One region of the Chryseobacterium sp. 2P genome, then DNA from elsewhere that is predicted to be linked to it. Evidence: riboswitches for the same ligand, from Rfam matches in the RefSeq annotation. Region 1 holds a riboswitch; the other holds the start of a gene.
What was found. Region 1 has a riboswitch for cobalamin ahead of AC52CF_RS14470 (acyl-CoA thioesterase). Riboswitches for the same ligand answer to the same signal wherever they lie in the genome.
Positions count from the first base shown of each region.

Region 2: another riboswitch for cobalamin. It lies ahead of AC52CF_RS05435 (TonB-dependent receptor plug domain-containing protein); the one in region 1 lies ahead of AC52CF_RS14470 (acyl-CoA thioesterase).

Region 1 covers NZ_CM184194.1:3,191,613-3,195,031, reverse strand. Annotated here, with positions in the region: gene AC52CF_RS14475 (HD domain-containing protein) at 132-722, shown strand; gene AC52CF_RS14470 (acyl-CoA thioesterase) at 813-1,196, opposite strand; cobalamin riboswitch at 1,304-1,483, opposite strand; gene AC52CF_RS14465 (hypothetical protein) at 1,542-2,339, opposite strand; gene AC52CF_RS14460 (ATP-binding cassette domain-containing protein) at 2,374-3,036, opposite strand; gene AC52CF_RS14455 (hypothetical protein) at 3,033-3,311, opposite strand.
Region 2 covers NZ_CM184194.1:1,193,345-1,196,763, forward strand. Annotated here, with positions in the region: gene AC52CF_RS05435 (TonB-dependent receptor plug domain-containing protein) at 1-1,473, opposite strand, end outside; cobalamin riboswitch at 1,505-1,680, opposite strand; gene cdd (cytidine deaminase) at 2,623-3,105, opposite strand; gene AC52CF_RS05445 (NADH:flavin oxidoreductase/NADH oxidase) at 3,204-3,419, shown strand, end outside.

The DNA of each region.
Region 1 (3,419 bases):
ACATAATATTTAAATAAATGTAATACTAATCTGTGAATTAAAATAGGTTTACAGTCAAAAGTCTTATTTTTGTACAGCTTTTTTATCATCAATCCCGTAAAATGGATGATGAAATTTTAAACAAAATAAATATGAAGATACAAAAGGAAATCGATTTTATTCTGGCTGTTGATGCCCTGAAAAATGTACAGCGAAGAAATTATAATGCAGATGATTCCAGAAGGGAAAATACGGCAGAACATTCGTGGCAGATTATTATTCTGGCGCAGATTCTGTTTCCTTATGCGAAAAACAGAGCGGATATTGATCTTTTGAGAGTGATCAGAATGCTGTCAATTCACGATTTGGTTGAAATTGAAGCAGGGGACACCTTTATATTTGATGAAGCTGCCATGGTCGGGAAATTTGAAAGAGAGAAAGTTTCGGCTCAGAAGATCTTCGGAATTTTGGATGAACCGCTGCGCTCTGAATTTTTTAACCTTTGGCTGGAATTTGAAGAAGAGCAGACTCCCGATGCTGTTTTTGCCTGTGCAATTGACCGTATTATGCCTTTTATCTTAAATTCCCACACTTCAGGAAAGAGCTGGACAGAAGCCGGCGTCACGGAAAAACAAATCAGAAATATGCTGGAAAATGCCATTGTAAGGGCTTCCGATGAACTGGGAGAAGCTTTTCAGATGTTGTTAATTAAAAATCTTGAGACCGAAAAGGTATTGAAATAAAGGTTTCGGCGGGCAAAGCCCGCCGAAACCGCTTTAAAGAACATTTTGAAAATATTGGGTTCCGGCGACCGAAGGTCGCCGGAACCCTTTTTATAATATTTGAATTGGCTTCTTAAATTCATCAATCGCTACAAAAGTAAAATCTCCTACGATCGCTCTTTCCCTTTCATAAGAATACATCTGTTCCGTAAAAATTTCTACATTTACTTTCATGCTTGTTTTTCCTACATGAACAACTTTTCCGATTAACTCCACAATCGTTCCTGCGGGGATCGATCTTTTAAAATCAATTTTATCGCTGCTTACGGTTACCACGCGTTTTCTTGCAAATCTTGTTGCTGCAATAAAAGCCACTTCATCCATTAGCTGCATCGCCGTACCTCCGAAAAGAGTATCGTAATGATTGGTTGTGTTCGGGAAAACCGCTTTAAAAATTCGGGTTTCGGATGCTTCAATTCTTTCTTCTGTAGTCATATATCATTATTATTAAAGCGAAATGAAAATATCGGAACAACAGAAAAAGCAGAGACAGAAATCTCTGAGTATCCATTAGATCAATAAACTTCAAATCGCGAAAGTTTTTTGTTGTTAAGAAAAAGGCAGGTCTCCTGACTTGTAACCTCTTTATTTCCTTCCCATGACCTTGCACAGTGGATTTTTAATAAAGAATTCCGTTACTTACAGTTGCGCGACAGTTCGTGATTTTCACACGATTCCCTTTTAATCTGCAGTTAAGCAAAACCAGTTTCCTGAAAAGTGATAAGCTTATAAAATCTAAAGTCACACTTTTCGATGACAAAAATAATGATTATTGACGAATTATTCAGGAGTTTTATAAATGATCTGGCTTTCAGCTTTTCCCTGCTTGATTGTCCATATCGTTGTATAGCGGTTTTCGCCTGAACCGTTAATCATATAAAGAAAAATATGATCGTTATCGATGGCGGTTACGCCCACGTTTTCAAAATCCATGGCAGGCTGAAACATATTTTTAATGGCATCTCTTACAAAAACAGAACCTCTTCCGGGCTGCTGAACGCGTACAGATTTTATTTCCATTAAACCTTCCGGCAATTCTTTTCCTACGCCCCAGGCTTTTACCTTGTCTATTTTAACGATGTTTCCGTTAGAATCTTTTTCCTGCTTTTTGATTTGTGCATAAGAAGGATAAACATCAATGATAACTTTTGTTCTCTGGTTTCCGGGAATTTTAGGATTGGTATCATCTGTAAAGATCAGAGACTTTCCGTTTTTCGATTTAGAAGGCGTAAATTTTGGTAAATTATCAACGAAAACAATACGGTTTTTATTCACCATCCCTTCCTTGGTGATGCTGTCGTATCGTACGAAAGGTTTTTCGGTGTCTTCTTTTTCAGGATATTTTATCCAGATCCATTCTGTTTCTCCCGGCGCAGGCTTTTCGTAAATAAAAACATCTCCGGTTTTCATACGGATCTTGTCAATTATTTTTCGGTAATCGTCTTTATGGACACGCACCATGGCATAACCTTCCTCAGCTTTTACCACGCCGAAAGGCACTTTATTCTGTCCCTTCGCAAAAGCAAAAGAAAAAATACTGAACACTGAAAGATAAAAAGCTTTTTTTCCGGAAACCATTATGAAAATTTTTTTGAAAGTTCAAATATATAAATTAAATATTCTTCGGAAGATAATTATACTGCTGCAATTCTTTAAAATCTTTAATTTGCTTCAGATACGTATCAGAAAGCAGATAAATTTCATCTGAAATATCCAAAACCTCCTGATAACGGTGATCTGAAATAATAAATCCCTTCTGCTGAGACTGTTCTTTGATCATTTTTTGAATTTCAGAAATCATTTTCGGTGATAAAGCGTTAAAAGGTTCATCCAGAAGAACAAATTTCGAATCGGAATAGATCATTAAAATAACCTCAACAATTTTTTTCTCGCCGCCTGAAAGGTTTCGTGGAGTTGTATTCAAAAAAGGTTTTAGCAGATCTGATTTAAAAAGCTGATCCGCGTTTTCTTTAGTACAGAAAAGGGAGATCAGGTTTTTTATTTTAATACCTTTCGGAAGAAATGAGTATTGAGGTAAATAAGCAATTCTTCCTTTCCTGTCCATCTGATTTTGCAAAACTTTATCATCCACTCTGATGAACTGAGAATCTCCCTTCTCGATCCCGAAAATAATTTTTAAAAGAGTAGATTTTCCCGTACCGTTTCTTCCCAACAGACCGATTACCTTTCCCGTTTCACAACTGATGTAGATATCTCTTAGGATTTTCTTTTCATTAAAAGATTTTGTGAGGCTGTCAATATGTAATCTGCTCATATTAGTTTTGAAACTATATTAATGATTACACTTAATGAAAAAGTAAAGATCCAGAGAAATAATCTTGAAAACCCGAAATTGGCAAAGAAAGAATATTCTTCTTTTAGCCTCAATTCATAGATGAGGTAATGAAAAACAGGAAAAAATAATAAGAAGCATAATCCGAAATTGGCAGCAGTAAAACCAAGCAGGATATTCATCAGCAAAGAAAAGAGAACAGCAGGAATCAGTAGTTTTACATAGAAAATCCAGAGAATCCTTATATTTTTAACCATATATCTGTTTAAATTAATTTTGAATTCAACCAAAGTTACATCAATTGATCATAAAGCTTCTACTAAAATATCTTAAGCTCTCAAAAGAATAAAAATCTGAAATTTTTT
Region 2 (3,419 bases), 2.0 Mb from region 1:
ATGTTCTTTCGAAAACTTTTGATGAAACCCAATTTTAGACTCAAGACCATAAGATTCAACATCTCTTACGTTTCTTGGTGACCAATATCCGAGAGAAGTAGGAACCCACTGAATCATATCCTTTATTTTCATGTAATAAGGCGTGAAGCTCAGCATGAATTTTCCGAACGCCAATTCGTGGCTCATTTCAGTCTGCAAAGACGTTTCTGCCTTCAGATCCAAATTTCCGCCTGGATTCCAGTAAAGATCATTAAAAGAAGGAAATCTGAAATTCTTTGAAAAACTTGCCCCTAAACTGTACCAGTTAGAAACTTTCCACTTTCCTGAAAAAGAATAGAGTAAAGGCGATTCTATATTTTCAATAAAATCCTTCTTGATTCCGGTTTCCAGTCTCAGTTTCTGGGTAGGGAAATATCTCAACAATCCTGCAACAGAATAAATATTTCTTTTTACATCCTCAATTCCGGATTGATAGCCTTCTCCTTTATTGATCTGAAACTCCCCGATAAGATTGACATTCAGTTTAGGCGTGATGAAATAATTGAAATCATCTTTAAAAATCAGATTTTTTCCCGTTCCGCCACTGGTTTTAGGAGCCTCAAAAACCCCGAAATACTGGAAGTTTTCTTCCGTGTAAGCCGCTTTCAGGCTGTTTGAAATCGATTTCGAATTCATATCGTGGGTAAGAAGACTGCGAAAAGTCTGCGCTGCATACTTCGTCCGGTTACCGTTTTCCGTGAAAATAGGATAATTCTGTTCCGCGTCGTACAACTGACTTTGCCAAGAAATTTTCTGATTTCGGGCAATTTTATAGCTAAAACCTATATTCGCTGTACCGTTAAAATATTTACCGTTTCGGTTGATATACTGCTTTTCAGGAACCTCATAATTATTTTGACTGATGAAATAATTTCCGGATGCCTTAAAACTGAAATCCGCATTGCTGAAAGAAGTTTTAAAATAATTCTGGAACGTCTCATAAGAAGCCACTTCACTATGTAAAGTTGCATGAAAACCCTCATTAAATTTCAGCTCATTGTTAAGGTGAATACTTCCTCCTATCGCACCGCTTCCGTAAACCACACTTCCGCCGCCGGCTTTCACTTCTATCGCATCATAACCGAAAATCGCGATATTATTAACATCTCCCTGCCCCAAAAAAACAGAATTAATATTAATCCCATTCCACACAAAAGCAGTCTGCTGCGCCGTTGTTCCCCTGAAAGAAGGCGAAGAAACCGCACCGCGGCCATTTTCCTTAATATAAACAGCCGACTGAAAACGTAACGTTTCAGATAGATTAGCGGAATTTTTTTCGATGTCTTTGGGAGTAATTGTAGTAACCGGATGAAAAAGTTTCACCTTATTCATCTGATTGTCAAAAACATAAACGGTGTCAATAGCTTTCTCCTGCGCGTAAAGAAAACAACCGTATGATGCAAAAAGCAGTACTAAAGATCTTTTTAATGCCATTCCTATTTTACTTTTCCTCCGAAAGCAATGTTTTTAAGATTACATTTTGGCAGGTCTCCTGACTTTCGCTTTCTACACCTTCCCGTTTTCACAGTGGTTTATCGTAGAAATCTTATATGCGATTTACAGTTGCGGGGACAGTTTGGGATTTTCGCCCAATTCCCTTTTCATTCCAAATTAATGGAAACCAAAATTTTTGCAAAGATAACTTTTTTAATTTATTGACAAAAAAAATACCCATTAAGTATCTTTTTAATAAAACAATGATTTGTTGCATTACATACGAAAAACAATTTCAGGAGCTTTTTCCAGCTTTCGCTACTCGCTTTTTTTGGATTCGGCGGCGGCAAAAGCCGCCGCCGAATCCAAAAAAGAGCTCAGACATGCCGCTCAATCTGGGCTAGGAAAATAAAACCGCAGAAAATAAACATTTTTATAAAATTCAGATTCTATTGAAAAATAAATAATCATTTTCAGCCAGAATTATTTAAAATGTATTAAAAACCTACTTTAAGTTTCTTTAAATTCATTTTAAATTTAGCCGCAAAAAAGACAAAAGACTTTATTGAATTGATTTAAAGTATTTCAAAAGTCTGCAAAGAGAAAAAAAAATAATTTTTAAACTTATGTGCTCTTTTTTTTCCATTTAAGGATTAAACTTAAAAAACTAAAGTGTTTAAATCTTTTGCATATTTTGTAGTAAAAGTTTAAGCAAGTTATTTAATTACTTTAAAATAAACATCACTAAAGAAGAAAATCATAGATTTTTAAAGACTAATGTGTTCTTCTATTTTAAATACGCATCATTCAAAATCTCATGTGACTTATGTGATGAAAGAAAGTCCCTTCTTAAAAAACTTTCCCTTAAATCATTAAAATACAAATGAAAAATTCAGACAGAATTTAAGAGTTTGTTTAAATTTTTTTAAAATAAAAATACTCTTATTGAAAAAAACTAAGGCGCAAGGTTTGATAAAATTTCTATTCTTTTAAGACGCAAGGAGAAAATTAAAGATTTTCCTTTATAATGCTGATAAAATTTTATCGCAGATAAAATCCTTGTGCTTTAAAGCATACTATCTTAAACAACTTTGTGCCTTTGCGAAAATCCAACCTGAATTCTTATTTACTATTATTTAAACATTTTAACTATAAAAAAGTACCGTCAAAATAAAACGGCAGAAGATCTTTAATAGAATGTACCTTCACCACCTCATCATTCAGATTAGAAAAATAAAGCTCAATATTTTCATTCTGCTTCGTTTCATATTCAATAATACTCTGTCTGCACGATCCGCATGGAGGAATCGGTGGATTTTTCTCAGAAAACTCCTTTGGTCCGCCTACAATAAAGATTTTCTTTATTTTTTCAGACGGAAAATTTGCCCCGATCCAGAAAAGAGCAGTCCTTTCCGCGCAAAGTCCGGAAGGATATGCCGCATTCTCCTGATTGTTTCCGGTATAAATTTCTCCGTTTTCCAGAAGCACAGAACAGCCAACCAAAAAGTTAGAATAGGGAGCATAAGCGTTCTCGCGCGCTTCTTTTGCTTTTGCAAATAATTTTTTTTCTATATCGTTCAGTTCAGCGTTATTGTTGAAATATTCGTAACTGATATGAGTTTCTTTTTTCATATATTGTGGGTTTAAAAAAAGGGGGATAAATTTACTTTTTTTTCATGAGGTGGGCAACACCATCACATTCTTTAAAAATTTTAAAAATCAGATCAAAAATGTTATACACTCCAATCAGATTCAGAAATGTTGAATTGAAAAACCGTTGGGTAATGTCTCCAATGTGTATGTATTCTTCCGAAAACGGATTAGCCAACGATTTCCATTTTGTACATTACGGAAGCAGAGCGCAGGGCGGAACCGGACTAATCATCCTTGAAGCAACGGGAGTAGAACCCCGCGGAAGAATTACCAACCATTGCATGGGAATCTGG